3 regions of the Sporomusa sp. 246TCP1 genome follow, and region 3 is predicted to be linked to each of the others. Evidence: riboswitches for the same ligand, from Rfam matches in the RefSeq annotation. Region 3 holds a riboswitch; each other region holds the start of a gene.
The links. A riboswitch is a leader RNA that binds a small molecule or an ion and turns the genes downstream of it on or off. The one in region 3 is predicted to bind cobalamin.

Region 1 (8,182 bases), 630 kb from region 3:
ACCGTAGAACTAATAAAATAGAGAAAATTGGAATCACCCCCATGTCGTGTTTGCTGATACGATATGGGGGGTGATTTTTATTTAATCAATATGCGGGAAGGATTTTTACTACAAATAGCGAATTTTTACAAATACTATATAATACCTTAGGCGCACATAATTGCGGAACAAATAAGGAAGGCTACTGCTGAAAAAGTATGTATTGGTGGTGTCAAACGTGAGTCATGAAACAATAGGTGATTACAAAACGTACTCCTTGGCTGGTACAGATCAGGAGGTCCAATTTATTACCCAGGTTCTTAAACTCAAACCCGGCGAATCTATCCTGGATTTGTATTGTGGTTATGGTCGACATGCGATAGAACTTGCTAAGCAGGGATTTAATATAACAGGCGTAGACGGGACCCAGGATTTTTTAGATATTGCTATCCAAAAATCCCGGGAGGCAAATGTCAGTATAACATTTATAAAAAAAGATATGCGGGAACTTGACTATAGTGAAAAATTTGCGGCAGTGATTAATATGTTTGCTGCATTTGGTTATTTTACTGATGAGGAAAACGCTACTATAATAAAACTAGTTGCTAAAGCCTTGCAGCCAAATGGTCTATTTCTCATTGATTTATTAAATCGGGATTGGATGGTTCGCAACAACTTAAATCGTTACTGGAGACATCCTAGCGGCGAATGCGTACTTTCCTATAAAGTGGAGCTCGAAAACGGTATTGCTACCATGAAACGACAGTTAATTAATCAGGTTACAGGCATTAAAACTCAGTATGAATTTGTTTTAAGAGCCTATTCACTCCCTGAAATGGCTAATCTATTTAGTAACAGCGGTCTTTCTATTCTAGCAACTTATGGTGGCTTTGACGGACGGTTATATAGCTCCGAAACTCCTCGCATGATCATTCTTGCAAAAAAAAATAGCTAGTCTAAACAGAGATCTGCATAAAGTCTCTGTTTTTTTTTGTGCTAATTTATATCATAGTTCGCTGTTCTTTCATAACATAATACGAAGAGGGAATGGCGAGGTGAATGACATGATTGTTACCATAAATAATCATTCGCGTGGCTCTCACCCCAAAGTAGGAGTTGCCTTAAGCGGTGGAGGACTGAAAGGAACATCACATATTGGAGTGCTTAAAGCCTTCGCTGATTATAACATACCAATTGACTATATCTCAGGAACCAGTGCCGGAGCAATAGTAGCAACCATGTATGCTTGCGGTTATTCACCACAGCAGATGCAGTCTATCATTCAAAGTATCAATATTCCGGATTTAATCGACTTAAAAGTAACTACTTCCGATCTATTTAAACATGGATTTAAATGGATGCTAAGTGGCAAGTTCCGTTTTTGGTCTGTACTACCTACAGGATTACTTAAAGGGGAAAAGATTGAAGCCATCCTGAGAAAATTGTGGCAGCAAAGGACTGTTCGCGATACGAAAATACCAGTAGCGATAACTGCTGTTGACTTGAATTCGGCAGATACCGTGTTTTTCACATCTCCATTGCCATGCACGCGAAGTATTCTTAATGCACGATATTATCATAATGCGCTGCTTTGTGAGGCTGTTAGAGCCAGCATCTCTATACCAGGAGTATTTTTTCCAAAAAAGTATCGGGGGATGACATTGGTAGATGGTGCAGTTAAAAATAATTTGCCTACAGATATATTAAACCATATGGGTGCTGAAAAAATTATTGCTGTTGATTTAGGCTATACTGGTCAGCCGAACTATGAAATCGACTCTGTTGGTGAAATACTGATGCAATGTATTGAGATTATGGGCAGAGAAGTCACTTTAATGAAATCTGAGCAGTATGCAGATATAATTATTAGACCACAAGTAGCTGATTTAAATCATAAAGATTTTAAACAGAATAACGAGTTTGTAAAACGCGGTTATCAAGCAGCCTTTGAAAAAATTAACGAAATTAAACAATTACTATAATCTGCTCTTACTGTAGGGAAGCACCGAAGGGGGAGAAGATATGAATATAGTGGATATACCCGGAATCTTTCATGAACTTGTAAAAAAGGATAACCTTGACAATAATATAGTTGGGGTTGGGCAAGGTCATAAATATGTTCGCGGTAAAAATACGGGAAAAGAAACGTTAACAATACTTGTCAAAAAAAAGTACCGTATCTCAGAGTTACAGCGCAGCGAGGTAGTACCAAAAACAATAGCTAACATAGCAACAGACATAATAGAAGTTGGCGATATTAGGCTGCAAAAAGAAAGATTAGATTTTAATCGTCCGGCTCAACCGGGAATGAGTCTGGGGCATTATAAGATTTCAGCGGGAACTTTCGGCGCAGTTGTTAAAGATAAAAACACAGGAGAACTCCTGCTATTATCTAACAATCATGTATTAGCAAATATCACTAACGGCAGCGACGCTCGCGCTAGTATTGGCGATCCTATTATTCAACCCGGGATATATGATGGCGGTAACTTAGAGAGCAGCACGATTGCCCATCTAGCGAGATTTGTGCCATTGTATAGTGAAATGTCTTTTCCACGCTGTAAAATTGCTCAGACCTTTGAATCACTGCTTAATAAATGCATTCACCTTTTTCAGCCCAGATATCAAGTTCGGGTATTGCGGGAAAGCGAAAAACTTAATTATGTTGACTGTGCCGTCGCAGTGCCGGTAAATCCAGCAGATATTAGTGCAGAGATATTAGAAATTGGTTTGGTAGCCGGCGTAAAAGAAGCAACTTTAGGCATGCCCATAAAAAAAAGCGGACGGACAACCGGGGTAACTTCCGGCCTGGTATTGGCAACAAATTTAACTGTAAAAATCAGTATGAGTAATCAAAAATATGGCATATTTACTGACCAGATATTAGCCGGTCCCATGAGTATGCCTGGTGATAGCGGCTCGTTGGTGCTAACAAATGATAATTATGCTGTCGGGCTATTATTTGCCGGCTCAGAACGAGCTACAATGTTCAATAAAATTCAACATGTTCTTGATAAACTTGATATTTGCCTGTGATTTAAAAAATTCATAATGAATTTACTGATATAACATGATAACATAGCATTAGGTTATATGGCTAAAATCAAGGAGGAACTATGGCACCAAAGAAATTTTATGCGGTAAAAGTGGGCAAACAACCTGGAGTATATAAAACATGGGCAGAGTGCCAAAAACAAGTGACCGGATACTCTGGAGCATTGTTTAAGAGCTTCCCTACTGAAGCGGAAGCTCAAGACTATATAAGCGGCAATGCTCCAGGTACACCGCTAGACAGCAATCAAGACGAAAGACCGGCAGGTGAGTACTATGATATATATGTTGATGGCAGCTATCACAACAAGCGCTATAGCTGGGGGTTTGCGGTGTACAATGGCTCAGAGGTAATCCATACAGCCAGTGGCGTAGGTCAGAATGCCGAAGCAGTTGCTATCCACAATATTGCCGGCGAGCTGGAAGCTACTATTGAAGCAGTAAAATGGGCTGAAACACAGGATATTGGCGCAATCACAATTCACCATGACTACATAGGTATATCTGAATGGGCTACAGGTAAATGGAAAACCAATAATAAGATTACGGCAGCCTATTCTGTATTTATTCGCCCTTATCTAAGTTGGGTAAGGTTTAAAAAGGTTGCCGGACATTCTGGTATTGCTGGCAATGAATTAGCAGACAAGCTTGCAGGAGAGGCATTAAGAAGGCAGTGAACAAGAAAAAATCTTGAACTCCTGCGGAACGCTTTTTCCGGCAAAGGCCGAGGGGTTACGGGAGTTACGAGGGGTGCGGGCCTCCTATGCCGGGGTCTTATACTTGAAACCCCTTGTTTTATAATGCCTCCATAACTCTCAAAAATATATACTCTCTTATCTTAGAACAAAAACGGTCCTCCAGATAGAATTTTAATAAATTTTGTGATATATTTAATCAGAAGTGTTCAACTTTCAAGGTTTACCAAGAAGTCAAACGAACTTTTCATGGCAAATGAGGAGAAATAATCGTTGTTTAGCACGCATTGCCGGAGGTGATAACGCATGTCTGGAAAATCGCTTTTCTTTTTAGAAGATATTGCAGACAAGCTTGAAGAAACGATGGATCACTGGGAACAGTATCTGAATATAGCGACAGGCGAGTTTGTCGCCCTTTCTGATGGAGTTTATATTGAAACAGACGAGGAACTGGCGGAGGAAATCGAAAACTCTCGTGATTATGTCAGACTTCCGAACCAGTATGATATTCGCGAGTATGACATTATGGAGGATTTCGCAGAGGCTACCATAGATGCCCGCAAACGCGAGCAGTTGTTCCGCGCATTAAACGGTAGGAAGCCATTTCGTCATTTCAAGGATACATTAAATTATGCTGGGCTTGAAAAGTCCTATTACGCCTTTCGCTCCCTGGCGTTCCTAGGGATTGTCAAGGAATGGTGCGAGGAAAACGATATACCGTACAAATACCGCGACAAACAGGAGAGAGAGTAAATGGCGATACATCCGATCTACAGATTTTATGCCGAACTTGTGGATTACACGCCGAAAATTTGGCGGCAATTTGAGGTAAATGGCAGTAAAACAATAGCGGAGCTTGGCTACATTTAGATGACCATGTTTGAGATGCAAGCCTGTCATCTTTTCTGCTTTACTTATGATTATGGCGCGGAAGTCCTTGAAGATATGCAAGAAAAGTATGAATTCCATAGCTGGGCAGCCCGCGACTTTATTCTTCTGAGGCAATCAAAAATTTTGCGTGTAGATAACTTAGAGGCTAACCTTGCAGATTTTGCTGTGAGGTTAGCCTTTTTGCGCGCAAAACTTCCGATTGAAACCTTCAAGAACCCCCCTTCATAAGATAATAGTGAAAAGACTAATGTTCTTATGAAGGGTGGTATATTTTTTGGAGACTGTAAGATTTGGCTATAAAGAGGAATTGGATCGTTTCACTGTGCCCCAAAACGTAACCTCAATAACAATTACGGCTATTGGTGCGAGTGGTGGAGCATCAACTGGTTTTAGTGGTTTTGGTGCAATAGTACAGGGTAATTTTACTGTAACACCAGGGGAAATTCTTGCAATTCTAGTAGGGGGAATGGGCTATGGTTCAGGTGGCAGCGGTGGCGGTGGCGGCTCATTTGTCTGGCGTGGCAAAGAATATTCCGATATTACTAAAAATAATGCCCTGCTTGTTGCCGCTGGTGGTGGTGGCGGGGCGGATACGGATTCAAATGGACTCAACGCATCAACTTCCCAAGAGGGTAATGCTGGAGAAAATAACACTGGAAGCGGGGGTACAGGTGGTTATGGTGGACTGAGTTCTGCCAGCGCTTCCGGTGGGGCAGGTATATTGTCAAACGGACAAAGTGCGCAAGGTAATTCAGAGGGTGGAACTGCGATTTATGCTGGTGCTAAAGGCGGAAGTGGAGGCGGTGGCTTTGGAGGCGGTGGAGGTGGTGCGGGTGATAGTGGACTAGGAGGTGGAGGCGGTGGTGGATTTAGTGGTGGCGGTGCTGGTTCTAATTTATGTGCTGGAGGCGGTGGTGGCTCCTACAATGCCGATCCTAACGGAACCATTGATCTTGCCCTTGAAAGATACGATAATGGCGAGGTTATTATAACTTATACGCCAATCCGTAGAGGCTATCAGAGTTTTTTTCGGGGACATAGTCATAGACGTAAGAGACTAGGGCGGCTGATTATAGACGTAGATTAACTTCAATGACCGGTAATAACGTTTACGTTAAAGGGCCGTATTGAAACATAAAGTTTCCATACGGCTCTTTAGATTGATAACTAATTAAGGCTTGACAACTGTTTTCAAGAATGATATTCTATTCATATAATAAAAAATTAAATATGTACGAGATAGGTGCCTTAAAGGCTTAATAGGGAAGTCCGGTTAAATGCCGGCGCGGTCCCGCCACTGTAACGGGGAGCAAGCTTAAGATATACCACTGGGACGATAGTCTTGGGAAGGTTTAAGCAAGTAACGATCCGGAGTCAGGAGAACTGCCTATCTGACAATCACCGTTTGTTACCCACGAGGTATGGGGAGGGGATTACAGTAAACGCTTTTAGCGTTCTGAGCTAATTCACTCCTGGTTTATACGCCAGGAGTTTTGTATTTACTCTACTGTTTATTACTCTCAACTTTTAACGGTTGAGAGTTTTAATATTTAAGCCATTTTTCTTTTCTACACTCCTTTTGAACATTGCGCTTTTTTGCGCGGGTCATTTTTGACCCTTTCTTTTTACAATTCTGCTATGATATAAATAAACCAATACGCAAGAGGTAAGTCTACTTATTATTTCAATATGGAGGTGAATTGAGTTCTCTGTAAATTTCCACTAAATATTTGTACTAAATAAGGAGTGAAGAATTTTGAAAAAAACCATTTGGATTATGATGACCTTATTTTTGATGACAGTATGTTTTGGGGTCCTTATTATTGGACAAAAAACCTATGCTGCCGAAGCAACAGCAGGGAAAAAAGCAATTTTAGTTGTAAGCTTTGGCACTACTTTTGCAGATACGCGTAAAATTACAACAGAAGCGGTTGAAGACAAAATTAAAGCTGCATTCCCTGATTATGAAGTTCGCCATGCATTTACCTCTCGTATTATTATTAAACGATTAGCTGATCGTGACGGATTGCACTTTGATACAGAAAAACAGGCACTTGATAAATTGAAAGCCGATGGTTATAAAGAAATTATTATTCAACCGCTGCATATGGAAGCTGGTGATGAATATGCAAAACTTATGCATGTAGTTGATAATTATAAGAAATCCTTTGAAAAAATTTCCGTTGGTCGCCCGGTCCTGTACTACACCGGACAAGAGGGTGAAAAACCGGATGATTATTTGATTGCCATTAAAGCAATGCAAACTCAATTCCCTAAATTAGGAAAAGGTGAAGCAATTGCCCTAATGGGTCATGGCGGCGTAAATCCTTCTAATACAGCCTATGCAGCCCTTCAAATGAAAATTCAGGATGCGGGTTTAAAAAATGTTTTTGTATTCACAGTAGAGGGTTATCCTACCATTGAAAATGTGATTAAGGAATTAAAAGACAATAAAATTAAAAAAGTTACTTTAATGCCAATTATGTTGGTTGCCGGCGATCATGCAAATAACGATATGGCTGGTGACGATAAGGAATCCTTTAAATCACAGTTGATCGCCGCTGGATTCAAAGTAGAAACCTATATTCATGGACTCGGTGAAAATGTTGGCATTCAAGATATCTATGTACAACATGTAAAAGATGCTATTACCGGAGCTTATACCGAAAGAAGCAAAGATCGTCCGGCCATTCCGGTTATTAATTAGACACAAATTTTTTTATGGAAAATTAAATATATCCGAGATAGGTGCCTTAAAGGCTTAATAGGGAAGTCCGTTTAAATGACGGCGCGGTCCCGCCACTGTAACGGGGAGCAAGCTTAAGATATACCACTGGGATGATCGTCCTGGGAAGGTTTAAGCAAGCATTGATCCGAAGTCAGGAGAACTGCCTATCTGACAATCACCGTGTTACCCACGAGGTATGGGGAGGGGATTTAGTAGGCACTTTCAAAGTGTACCTAGCTTAATTCGTTTACTGGTTATTACTCCTGACCTTCCACGGCCAGGAGTTTTAATATTTTAGTCCATTTTCTTTACGCTCCTTAAGAACTTTGCGCCGTTGGCGCGGGTCAATATTGACCCTTTCTTTTTTCAATTCTGCTATGACATAAATAATAGAATTTATGCAAGGAGGCTGCTTATACGACGATAAAAGAAAAAATGCATCCCTTAAAAAATACAGGGGCTGCATTTTTTTATCGCTAAAAAAGGGGGAAAGCATTTGCCCATCAAAAAAGCACTGACCGGTTTAGTAACAGTGCTGTTTGTATTGCTGACAATTACTGGTCAGGCCCAGCATGGCCTGTCTTTTTCCTGTCAATTTCCCTATTATCTCGGGAAAGTCAGGGATTCTGTGACTCCTGGTACGCAAGCAGCAGCGCTTTTTAGTATTGAAAACCGCGATTCAGCCGATAAAGCGATAGTCATAACTATCAGCCTGCCGCCGGGTTTTAAGCCTGCTGGTTCTCAGGAAAATTGGGAGATAAACCAACAAGCAGACCATTATGTTTTAACAAGGCAAGAACTGCTGGCAGGCGGTTACAGCCAGTGGTATGACTTACTG
Region 2 (4,175 bases), 680 kb from region 3:
CAGGCCGCAGAACCGGCAGATACTTCGCCGCTAACTTGGGAGATAAGCGTTTTGCAAAAACCAACCGCAGAAGAAATCGAGCGGCAACGCTGGTCTGATGTATATGCCAATGACATTGGTAGTTATAGATTTGACAATAAATCACTGCACATTGATGAAACCGATAAAAATTTGGTGCATGTTCTGATTAGAACCATTTTTGCCGATTCGAAGATTATCGGCAATTTGAACGAAAAGTATCAGGGAAAACTGAGCGCAGGTGACAAAGTCACTCTCAGCGAAATGCAGATGGTCTTTCAGCTAAAGGAAAAAATGTATGCAGTAACAGAGACCAGGATAGTTAGCGAACAAGGAATTGTAGTGGAAGATACCAAGAAAACTGCCAAATTTGTTGCTGTTACGCCAAATACCTTTGCTGAATCCATGTACTATATTGCTAAAAAGTGTAAGCAGGGATGCCTATGATCAAAATGCCAAATATTGATTTCGTTCACCTGGATACGGCAACCCCCAGTGAGCGGCAAGCGGCCGATCAAGAAATCGTACAATGGGCCGCAGAGGTGTTAGCGGAAGTGGTAAAAAAACCGGATGAGCTTAGCGAAAGACAATTAAATCGGTATTTGTATGTGATAACAAAATTCAGTCTGTTTTTGCCCAATGCCGCCAATCCCCTCGATTTTAATCAGTATTTTCTTTTTATTTTCTGCTATTCGTTATTTAATGCCATATATGTTGACAGACAACAAGGGCGGGTCATAAACTTTAGCACCGAAGATGTATATGCCGTCTTGATACTGATCTTCAAAAAATATTTTACCAACAATCACAATCGGCTGCCGAATTACTTTAAACTAATTCGAAATCTGAATGATACCAAAGCGTTTACCGAACAATTTAGGGAGCACTGTCAGGAAGAACGCAAAAAACTGGATTATTATGCGGTAATAGAATACCTGAACGAGAAAAAACTGGTAGAATTGGTTCCTCCGATACCGTCAATCAAAGTACATCCTAAGATCGTAACAACCATCTTATATGAACTTTGTCATTTAATCAGGCAAAGCAGTCAGAAGACAGCAATGGAAAATGACATGGCCGCCGGTAAGTGTAGTCTAGGGAAAGTGTTTTGAATCTGCTGTCAGGCGGCTATAACAATAGCAAATATAAGACAATACATAGCGTAAAGGTACAGGTGCCCGCAAGGGCTTCATAGAAAAGCCGGTGAAAGGCCGGCGCGGTCCCGCCACTGTAATGGGGAGCAAAGCCAAGAGATGCCACTGGGATACAAGTCCTGGGAAGGTTTGGCAGCGTAATGATCCAGAGCCAGGAGAACTGCCTGTACAACAATCACCGTTGACCTGCGAAGATGGGGAGGGGATTTAATGAACAAGCAGACGTAACCCCCCTATAATATTACAGGGGGGTTATTTTATTTACGCTTGTCACCAGGTGGGACAAGCAATGACTTACCAACAACAGCATAGCAGATATCACAGGATATCGGAATAGGTGCCCTGCGGGGCTTAATAGGGAAGCCGGTTAAAGACCGGCACGGTCACGCCACTGTAAACGGGGAGCAATCTCGCCTAGTTGCCACTGGAGCAATCGCTTTGGGAAGGCGCGGGAAAGCCATGAACCGGAGTCAGGATAACTGCCTATTTGACAATCACCATTTTACCTGCGAGTGACAGGGAGGGGATTACGTAAGGTTACCAGACCCTAAAGAAGCTGGCAGCTTAGCGTAAGCACTCCCCAAAAGGGAGTTTTTTTATTTGCTATAGAAAGAGGTGAGACAATTAATACTGGTCGTCGCGTACCTATATTTAATGAATAGCGGTAGCTAAACAAGTTTAGTATGCGGATTATTTGAAAAGGAGCGGAGAATGAAAAAAAAAATAATCGTATTTTTAGTGCTTTTCAGTTTAGTGCCATTTTTGTCTGTTTATGCTGCCGAAAAGGCTGAAGAACCTGCAAGTGGAAGTTGGGAAATGAAGATTTCACGTGAGAAGAAACTAACACCGGCGGAGGAAGAAAGAGAGCGCTGGGTAGGAGTATTTGCCAATGATATAGGTATATATATGTTTGATTGCAAATCTCTGGCAATGGTTGAAAATGAGAAAAATAGTGTCAATGTTCTTGTGAGAACGATATTCACCAACTCCAAGGTTGTTACTCAATTGAATGAACAATACAAAGCAAAACTCAATGCCGATGATAAGGTAGGCTTTAGCGAAATGCAGATGACTTTTAAAGTCGATAAAAGAAAGTATCTTGTTATGGAAACCAAAGTTTACAGTGCTCAGGGTGTTTTGCTGGAAGAAATAAAAGCAAAAGAAGCAGTTTTCAAGGAGGTACCGGTGAAAACATTTGCTGATTCCATGTATGAAGTAGCAAAGGCTTTTTCGCGGAACCAGTAATGAACGGATTTTATTGAGGATGAGAACCTAATTTATCATTAATGTGAAAAATAATTATTAAAGGGGCTTAGCGATGAATAAAAAAAAGGATTTAGAGAAGAGAATAGTTATTGCTTTGCTTTTGGGGCTTAATTGCGTAAACGCAACTGGGTATGCCGAAGAAAATAGTGACCAGAGTAACACTAACCCCAAATTTTCCTTAGAGGCAATAACAGTAGAAGCGGCAAGACCGGATTGGGAGAGCAAGCTTTCCCCAGGTACAGTGACAGTTATCAGACCGGACGATTATCAGGGAGAACAGAAATCTTTACCAGACTTATTAAAAGAAGTGCCGGGTGTTCATGTACGTGAAGTTAACGGTAAAGGGCAATACACGACTGTCAGTGTGCGTGGCTCTACCGCTGCGCAGGTAGGCGTGTTTGTTGACGGCGTTTTGTCAAATCTCGGTGGTGACGCTGCCGTAGATCAAAATACCTATGCGCAAATGGAGCGCTTATGACAGCAGCCGTTGGGGCGGTGCTATTGACGGTACCTATAAAGCCGGCAAAAATCATTTAGTGGAATTTATGGTTAATTATTCTGATGAAAATATGGATGTTGCCGGTTCTGGTATTACAGATGGTACCTTGGAAACAGGCTATTCTTCAGCTAACCGTTATCGTACGGATTATAGTCAAAAGCTGTTCAATGTACAGATGCAGGATACGATAACACTCAATAGGAAAGGCGACCTGTGGCTGACGCCGAGCGTACGTTATAACCAATCCGAAATACACAGCGGCAATGCCGTAGGCTGGGCCAATAATGCGGGGACTCCTGCCGAGTGGATGTTTAAAGCTATCGACCAGCAGGATAACAAGGCTACCTGGCAGTTGGCCTTGAAAAAACAGGTTAATGAGAACTTTACGCTGCGAACTACCTGCGGTACCTATTACCGTTTATTAAATTTATATGAGATAGCAGGTGACGGAGGCGGTATTTTGCCGGCACCTATTTCAAGCAATAGCAACGTTAAGGGACTAAATTTCCCGGTACCGGAAGAAGGAAAACAGTTTGATATCAGTGCTATTTGGGATGGTAAGCTTTTGGGTGCTGACAGTAAACTCCAATTGACTTATTTTTATCGCGATTCGGACAAACTCTTAATGCTGTGGCGGTATGGCTATGATTACTGGAGTTATTCAAATTCTGCCAATGGTACAGCTCGCGGTATTGAACTGCAGACAGATTTTAATTGGGAAAAATGGGATCTGAGCATAGGCGCAACTTATCTTAAAACTTCTGCCGTTCAATGGAATGATTCTCCTTCTGTTAAGCAGGAACCTTACTCCGTGCATCGAACCTATACGCCGGACTGGGAGGGTTATCTGCGCTTAGGTTATCGCCCTGATAAAAAGAATATTGTTTTTGGCGAGGTTAAATATGTTGGTGAAATGTATACTTCCTATTACGAAAACACACCATCAATACAAGATTCCCTGACGACCATTGGTCTGGGAGTTAAGCACAACTTTACTAAAAATTCCCAATTAGTTATAGGATGCAATGATATCTTTAACAGGGGACCAAAATTGAAGATCCACCAGGGAAATTACGTATATAATGCCGATTATCCTTTGCAGGGACGAACTTATTATGTGACAATGCAATATAATTTCTGATTCTCAGGTTCATTAATTAAAATTCATTACCCTGTAATATATACGTGTCGTGGAAAAAAACAGAAAAAATGTCGAAATAAGCAGAATGAATTTACGT
Region 3 (8,182 bases):
AAAGTACATTTAAATAAAATGAAATGGAGAGGTGATTTACCATGTCTACCTTAGCAGTAGGTGTAACCAATTACGGTCAAGGGCTTGTCAGTACAGTAACTTTTGGAGTGTCGGCGCCTCATAACATTGCGGCTGTGACGGAACTTCCTCCCGGTCAAACTCCGGCTAAAAAATTATCCGGCGATCCGCGCGTTCTGGCGTTTATGCACGGTACGAACGAACGGGCCTTGATTGCCAGCTATACCTATGGCACACCACCCAGCGTGGGACAGGCAACCTTCGGCGTATACGTGCCCAGCGCCACCGGCACCTGGGGTTCGCCCATCGCCACCGCCACCACCAGCGGCGGTACCAACAATTGGGGCGTCAGCAACCCCTGGGGTCTTGTCAGTATCAGCGATTCCAGCAGCGGCGATTATCTCTATATCCAGGACTATGACTCCAACAATATCGCCATTGTCAACATGGCTAACAACGCCTACACCCTGGCCGGCACCATCAGCAACGTCTTCACTGGCTACGACAGCGGTAAGACCCCGCACGGCAGCGGCATGGACGTGTACAGCTTTGATGACCCGGACACCGAAACGACCGCCCATGTACTGGTTGCCCTGTACAATCAGGCCGATTCATCGTATACCTACGGTAATTCCGCCATTGTGCTGATCCGGGTTGACGGCACTACCGCCACCACCATCGGCACCATTGTCACGTTGACCGAAAACGCCATTTCCGTGACAGTGGAAAATGATGTTGATAGCGGTAATTTCTATGCCTATGTCGCGGCCATGGGCGGCATGCAGGTCGCCGACGGCAACGGCAGCGCCTCCAAAGTGGATGTCGTGACTCTCCCGAACACCGTTTCGTCAGGCACATATACACCCACGCTGGCATTGCTCAACACAGTTGCCGCCACTACCGCCCCGACCACCTTCGGCGATTTCAATGATGTTGAGTTTTGGGGCACGGGAACGGATCGACGCGCCTATATTCTGGTTTCAAACTTTGATCAATATTATTCTACGTATACCTACCAGCTCGTCAGGGTAGCAGCGGCTTCCCTGCGCAGCGGCAGCTTCAGCGGCAGTTCCAGCACAGGAACTGGTCTCACTTCCAGCCCGGCCGGCGCTACCTGGCTGCTGGCTCCAGCCAATGACACCTTGTGGCTGGTAGATGGCAACTACGTGCACAATGTGCCGTCCGGTGCTTTGACATTGTATGATCCTAATACGAATCCTACTCCGATTGGCAACGCCGTAGCTAATGCCACTAATGGCGGTATCGGCTTGGGTAACAGCACCGTTAATGGCTATCTGAACACCGCGTCGGTCGTCATCGACCGGACAGCGGCCAGAACCCGGAGCGGCAAACCGACGACTGCTGTTTCCCGCAGCAAAATGGCGCTTACCGTCGAAGAACTCAAGCGCAGAACCGGCAAGAAATAAGGTTTTCTCATCCGGCGACAGGCGAAAATCCTGCGTGGCTCAGGCTGCGCAGGATTTTCCGCCCCAGGCCGGTTGCCGCTTACCGGTGGCTGATAATCAGCCCGCAAGAGAAAGGAGGATTTACTATGAAAGCCAAGCCACGCTTGTCCTGGCAAAACCATAACCGGCCGAACCGTCGGCCCGCACCGGAGGTCCTGCAGAGTGGTCCGCTAGCCGTTTCGCCCGCTGCCAGGGAAATAGAAAAGCTGCTGCAGAGAAAGGCAGAGCCGTCCCGGCCGGTATTGCCGCCGCCGGGGACATCTCCCGTCCGGCCGGCGAGGCGGGGGGAACGGCCGAAACTGCCGGCCATTGTCCGGTTTGCCCGCCGGCAAAGCGAACGCCTGCAGGTGAGCAACAAACAGTTACCCGCCAAACAACTGGTGAAAATATTCCATAAAATTGCCAACGCTTTTTGTCGAGACGAATTCTACCGGGAGCATGCCCATTTCCCGGATCTGTATCAGACCGCGTTGCTGGCGCTCAGCCGCTACGACCTGCAAGTAAACCTCGGCGCGGCCGCGCGCGGCGGCATGGCCGACCGGTCGCTGGCCGCCTTTTGGCGAAGCTATTTTCGCGTAAATCCGACGATGGACAGTACCGAATATTTCGCTGCGGTGGAAACAGCAGCTGTGCTGGCGCTGTTTATCGCTGACGCCGAGCTGTTTACGGTCGACGGCCCGGTCTGGCCAACAGAGGACCGGACGGGACTGTTTTACAAAGCGCAGGAATTCTTTGCCGTCAAGGGCTACTTGGCTTTTCCCGCACCGGCGGGAGAGACGCTTACCCTCAGCCCGTATGCGCTGACCCGTGTGCTGCGCCAGTTCTGCTGGTTCATTGAGAATTTCTACCAGGTCAACCAGAAAGGCTATGTCTATACGCCGCCCCTGTCCTGCGAGGTGGTCAGCCAGGTAGATGATCAGGCCGGCCTGGCCGGGGAGGCGTATGCGGCAGCCACCACAGAAAAGGAGGGGGAAGAGGATGCCAACCGATGATTTGCGGGCAAGCCTTCTCAAAAAGAAGACGGAAATAACCCGGTTAAAAACCGACAAGGCCCAGGCCCTGCAGCAAATTTCCGAGCATAACAAGGTGTTTTCTCAAGCCGTTGCCACCGGACTTAGCCTAAAGGCAACAGCCGGAGCGGCAGCAGGGCAGGCCGTGGAAACCGCCAAAAGCCATATTAAGCGAAGTGCGCAACAAGCTATTGACTTGGTGGCGACCATCGCTGAGCTGGAGCAGGAAGTCGCCCAATTAGAGCAGCAGCTGTATGACGTCGATCAATTGGAGCAAAAGAAAAAGGACTTTAAAAAGCCGAAGCGGGCCAAACCCATCGCGAAAAAAGCGGCCGAACAGGTAACCGTTTTGTTTCTGGCGGCCAATGCCCTGAAGGACGCTCCGTTGGAGCTGGATGCCGAAGCCAGGGATATCCAGGAAAATATTCGTAAATCCGCGCGCCGCGACGCCATCAACTTTGTCACCCGCTGGGCGACGCAGCCGCTCGACATCCTGCAGGCCATCAACGAGACCAGTCCTCAGTTGGTGCATTTCAGCGGCCACGGCTCGGAAAATGATGAGCTGATTCTGCAGGGTGACGACGGCCAGCCCAAAATGGTGCGCCTGGCCGCCATTGTGCAGGTCATGCTGAGCGCCGCCGACACCATCCGACTGGTGTTTTTCAATGTCTGCTTTTCCAATGATGAAGCGAAAGCGGTCGTCAAGTACGTCGAGGCGGCAGTCGGTATGAACACGGCCATCGGCGACGAGGCAGCCAGGGTATTCGCCGCCCAGTTTTATTCAGCCCTCGGCTTTGGCAAGTCATTAAAAATTGCCTTCGAGCAGGCCAAGGCGGCCTTAATGCTGGAAGGCATACCGGAAGAAAATACGCCGCTCTTATTTGTCAAAGAAGGTCTTGACCCGGCTCAGCTCGTATTTATTAAGGAATAAAACAGCGAGTTGGAGAGAGTGAATTATCATGCAGCAACAACAGGAAGTCAGCCTTGACCTGGTGCCGTTTATGGCCAGGGGCATAGCTCAAAACAAGGTCGCCCGGTCCGTGCTGGATAGAATCTGCGGCGCCGGTGGCATCGTGATCGACAGCACTATGACTCCCCGGCGGCGTGCTTATGACAGCTATTTCCGGGAAAGTGACGTACTCACCGAACTGTATTGCCAAAAAGCCACAGACCTGCTTGTCACTTCGTTTCAGGAAAATGACAACGGACAAAAAGCGGCAGCGGCGTTTGAACAACTGCTGAAAAAATGCTGGCGGCCGATTTATACGTATGTAAAAACAAAAGACAAAGAAGTCCCATTCGAATCGTTTTGGCGGTTGTTAATGAAAAAAGAACCCAGAGTGACGCCCCGTGAATTGCGCAATCTGCCCGCGCCGCCGGTGCTGCTGGACAAACGTCAGCGGCCGCTTAAGCCGTATGTCAATAAAAAGGATATGCTGGACGGCGATTTTGCAATTTTTTGGCATCTGGTCAATGCTTTCGGGAAAACCCTCACGGAACAGGGACCCCTGTTCCACTCTAATTTTCAGGCCCACCTCCGGGCGCAGGAAAAAATGACAGGGGAACGGCCAGCTTCCGTCTTGACGGACCGGCAAAAAGAACTGTCCGAAACGCTCTGGCAGTCCATTGACCAAAAACTAAAGGGAATTCCGGCCAGTTTGGACGAGTATTTTCATACTTTAGAATATACCCGGACCACCGGGTATATGTTCAAACGAGAAAACTTCAGCGGCCTGCCGTTCGACGCCATTGCGCGGGTGCCGGTCAGCCGGTGGGAACTCAGGCGCGCCATAGAGACGATGGCTGCCTCCCTGCCCGACGAGACTCAGGTAACGGCTGAACTTAAGCAGGCGGCCCTGGATTTTTTCGCTCGCACGCTGCTGATCCGTGCTTGTGCGGTCGAGTATGATAACCTGCGAACCTTTGCGTTACGGGAAATCCGGCGGGAGGGAAAAACGGCGGCCAAGCGTTTGCAAGTTGACAAGCTGAAAGCAGAGCTGGCCCAAGTGCAGAAAAAGAATGCGGTGTTGGAAGAAATGCTGGCGGCCAAACAAAGGGTATTGAATGAACTCCAGCTTAAAATAGATAAAAACGAGATTGCCCGGCAAAAAGAAAGCGAGCAATGGCAGGAAAAACTGGACGATACCAATCGGATACTGGACAAGCTGCTTGCCTCCTCAAATCAGGAAAACGAGCCGGAAAAGGAGCTTAGTCCGGAAATCATCGAAGCCATTGCCTGGCTGAAGGTTGTTATTCTCGGCGGGCGTACGGATTGGCAGCAACGCCTAAAGCAAAAGTATCAAAACTTTAGCATGATTTCGTCTGAAAATGTGAAATTCGATCTGTCGGTACTGGATGCGGCCGATGTCATTGTGATCAATTGGAAACATTTGGGGCATAGCTTGTTTTACCGGACGGTAAACTATGCCGGCAAATATAATAAGCCGATTGTATATCTCGGCAAGAGCAATGAGAAACATCTGCTTAAAGCACTGTACCGGGAATGTATTTTGTCTAAAGAAGAAAGGGGTTAGTATTGAAAAAGGAGGCATCCCCCATGAAACAGCATGTCTTTTTAGTGAAAAACAGAACGGTAGGGACGGGCTGACCCGCAACTCCTGGGGCAGTACCGACAGTATAGAACTAAGCCCTGATAAAATCCAGGATAATACAAGAAGTATACGATAACTCCCTGCAAATTCAAACAATCTCGCAACCAGTGAGTTTTCCATAATTTATTCTCCCTTCAACAAAAAATAGAAGTCTGCTGCAGCTTTGCAACTGACTTCTATTTTAAAGAAGATGATATAGAACTAATACTCCATATAGATTGTTTTAGCTCCATTTAGTCAAAGCGATTTTCGGTAAGCTGAGGGAGAAATATGCATTACAGCCTTAAAGGCACTGGCAAATTTGCTGGAATTTTCATAGCCGACGTTACCGGCAATAACCGTGATGCTATCTTGACTCGTAAGCAGCATGGAGGTTGCTGCCTGCATGCGATACGTGCGTATATAAGTAACACGTCAGTCCTTTTCTTATAGTATACTCCTAGAATAAAAAATATGCAACCGGTTACAACAAACACGCCCTCAATAAACATCAGCGGGCCTGCCCGGATAGCCGGTGGGTCATGAAGAAATAGGGGAAACGTGTCAGAAAAGACAGGAAAAAGCAGAACGAAAATTGGTGACAATTGGCAATTGCTGTGTTAAAATAAATTAATAACAAGAAGCGGACAACCACATAGTGTAATGGTACAGGTGCCCGCAAGGGCTTCATAGAAAAGCCGGTGTAAGACCGGCGCGGTCCCGCCAATGTAATGGGGAGCAAAGCCAAGAAATGCCACTGGGAGGAAAGTCCTGGGAAGGTTTGGCGGCGCGAGGAACCAGAGTCAGGAGAACTGCCTGTACAACAGTCACCATTTGACCTGCGCGTGCTCAGGGAGGGGATTTGATGTGTAGTTTACACCGGCAGTGTTGCCGTATAAACGCCGAAGCCTTTCTGAGTGATTATCGCAGAGGGGCTTCTTTTGTTTACTAGTGCCGGTAGCTGGTAACGCAGGACGGGTTGCCTGATTGCCAGGGAGCGCCAGTAAATGCCTGGGAGGATACTCTGGCCAGGGTATTAATTCATCCTGGATTGTGTCAAAAAGCAACAATTACAGAAACAACAACTGAATATTGCAAGGGATAGGTGCCCGCAAGGGCTTAATAGGGAAGTTTGGTGCAAAGCCAACACGGTCCCGCCACTGTAACGGGGAGCAATGCCGAGATATGCCACTGGGATGAAGGTCTTGGGAAGGTTTGGCAAAGCCATGAACCGCAAGTCAGGAGAACTGCCTGTCCGACAATCGCCGTTTTTCACCCACGAGGTATGGGGAGGGGATTACGTAACGTTGCCGGGACATGCCGGTAGCTTAGCGTAACCACACTCCCGGTCAGGGAGTTTTTTGTTTGCCCGCAGACGATGCGGGAAGACAGGCCAAAGAAAAATGATAGGAGTATACCCAGTGAAAAAATTACAAAACAAACTGGCAGTGCTGATCGCAATTGCATTTTTCGTATCCGGCATTTTCGGACTGTTAGCGCCGACCCAGACGCTGGCCGCCAAGGCCAACAGCAAGCAAACGGTTGGCTATGTTAACCGACAACAAGTTTTCGCCAGTTACCCCGGCATACAGGACCTCATGAACCGTATCCAGACCCTGCGGGACGAGGCACAAAAAGACTACGACACCAATGCCAAAGATCTGCCGGCAGCCGACAAGCAAACCTACAGCGATAAATTGGCCCGGCAGGAAGCCCAGCGGGAAGATGAATTGATGAAGCCGGTGGGAGATAAAATTGAGGCATCCATTAAGGCCGTCGCTGAGGAAAAAGGACTGACAGCAATTTTTGACGCAGCAACCGTGGTCTACGGTGGTACAGATATCACCGCCGATGTGATAACCAAAGTAAAACAATAAGCAGCAGCGATAGTGTACCTGAGCCTAACCGTCCTGCCCGGACGTGCTAACGACGTCCGGACAGGCTGCGATATGAATTTGTTTCAGGAGGCAATAATGTCACCTACCCGCAACAGGGCCGGACCTACTATTTGACCGCCCAGTATTTCTTCTAAACCAACGCAACTTTGCCGCGCTGATGCCCAGGCAGAGGCAAACCAGGCCTGGACAGATTGTCCGGGCCTGTTTGCCGATATCGCCGGAATCGCTTGTCTCTCACAGGGAGGAAGAGAGCAAGGCAGGATTGTCATGAATACACAATTTTTTAGAGGGAGAAGGAGGATTATGATGAATACACAGGTCATTTTGCCTGACAACAAAATCGTGGGCACCGGCTGGCGGCCGCCATTGCCCGATCTGCGCGACTATGATGAGTGCCATCCCAACCTGCAGGAAACGATAAAACGCCTGGGGATCGATGCGGCCGCGCCTTTGCCGGCCAAGGCGGATTTGCGCCAGTGGTGCAGCACACCGGTGCCGGAGCAGGGCCAGTTGGGGGCCTGTACCGCCCATGCGGCGGCAGCCATCATTGAATATTTTCAGAACCGGGCCTTTGGCAAGCATTTTACCGCCTCCCGGCTGCTCTGGCAATCAATCCGGAAGGGGTATGGCGGCAGATTGAACCGCTTTTAGCCGGTAAGCTAGATGATGCCGCCTTTGCCGGCCGGATTTTGGACATGATTGCCCAGGGGGAAATCGCCTGATGTTGATTATGTAATTACTAATGGTCTTACCTTGCTCCAAGATAAGGTCTATTTATCGCAAACTTTTATAATGACCAATTCATATTTTGTGTTTGAGTTTTAACCATGTGATGATATAAGCCGTCTTGTTTTAGCAAATCATCAGGTCTGCCTTGCTGAGAGACATATCCATCAGACAAAACGACGATCTTATCGGCATTGGCGACGGTTCTCATACGATGGGCAATAATCAAAACCGTTTTATTTTTAATCAGTTCTGCCAAGGCCGCCTGAATCTTTGTTTCATTTTCCACATCCAAGGAAGCAGTGGCTTCATCCAATAAGATGATGGGCGCATCTTTAAGAATGGCCCTGGCGATAGAAATACGCTGGCGTTCTCCGCCTGATAATATAGAACCATTTTCGCCAATAATTGTATCGTAACCCATAGGCATACGCGATACGAAGTCATCACACATAGCCAGCCTTGCCGCCTCT

Region 1: linked by a shared signal. The riboswitch ahead of AC1ECB_RS10795 (sirohydrochlorin cobaltochelatase) and the one ahead of AC1ECB_RS13255 (OmpH/Skp family outer membrane protein) in region 3 are both predicted to bind cobalamin.
Region 2: linked by a shared signal. The riboswitch ahead of AC1ECB_RS10675 (hypothetical protein) and the one ahead of AC1ECB_RS13255 (OmpH/Skp family outer membrane protein) in region 3 are both predicted to bind cobalamin.

What each region holds. Positions count from the first base shown of each region.
Region 1 is NZ_CM170492.1:2,239,782-2,247,963, reverse strand. It holds gene pduL (phosphate propanoyltransferase) at 1-21, shown strand, start outside; gene AC1ECB_RS10830 (SAM-dependent methyltransferase) at 218-934, shown strand; gene AC1ECB_RS10825 (patatin-like phospholipase family protein) at 1,044-1,961, shown strand; gene AC1ECB_RS10820 (chymotrypsin family serine protease) at 2,002-3,015, shown strand; gene AC1ECB_RS10815 (ribonuclease H1 domain-containing protein) at 3,096-3,707, shown strand; gene AC1ECB_RS10810 (hypothetical protein) at 4,032-4,478, shown strand; gene AC1ECB_RS10805 (hypothetical protein) at 4,596-4,844, shown strand; gene AC1ECB_RS10800 (hypothetical protein) at 4,891-5,703, shown strand; cobalamin riboswitch at 5,841-6,021, shown strand; gene AC1ECB_RS10795 (sirohydrochlorin cobaltochelatase) at 6,373-7,323, shown strand; cobalamin riboswitch at 7,346-7,526, shown strand; gene AC1ECB_RS10790 (hypothetical protein) at 7,841-8,182, shown strand, end outside.
Region 2 is NZ_CM170492.1:2,191,645-2,195,819, reverse strand. It holds gene AC1ECB_RS10685 (hypothetical protein) at 1-465, shown strand, start outside; gene AC1ECB_RS10680 (hypothetical protein) at 462-1,130, shown strand; cobalamin riboswitch at 1,174-1,354, shown strand; cobalamin riboswitch at 1,491-1,673, shown strand; gene AC1ECB_RS10675 (hypothetical protein) at 1,884-2,417, shown strand; partial or broken gene AC1ECB_RS10670 (TonB-dependent receptor) at 2,491-2,892, shown strand; gene AC1ECB_RS10665 (TonB-dependent receptor domain-containing protein) at 2,894-4,078, shown strand.
Region 3 is NZ_CM170492.1:2,865,165-2,873,346, reverse strand. It holds gene AC1ECB_RS13280 (hypothetical protein) at 42-1,445, shown strand; gene AC1ECB_RS13275 (hypothetical protein) at 1,571-2,476, shown strand; gene AC1ECB_RS13270 (CHAT domain-containing protein) at 2,463-3,425, shown strand; gene AC1ECB_RS13265 (hypothetical protein) at 3,454-5,028, shown strand; gene AC1ECB_RS13260 (helix-turn-helix domain-containing protein) at 5,344-5,508, opposite strand; cobalamin riboswitch at 5,739-5,919, shown strand; cobalamin riboswitch at 6,172-6,354, shown strand; gene AC1ECB_RS13255 (OmpH/Skp family outer membrane protein) at 6,507-6,962, shown strand; gene AC1ECB_RS13250 (hypothetical protein) at 7,287-7,634, shown strand; gene AC1ECB_RS13245 (ABC transporter ATP-binding protein) at 7,771-8,182, opposite strand, start outside.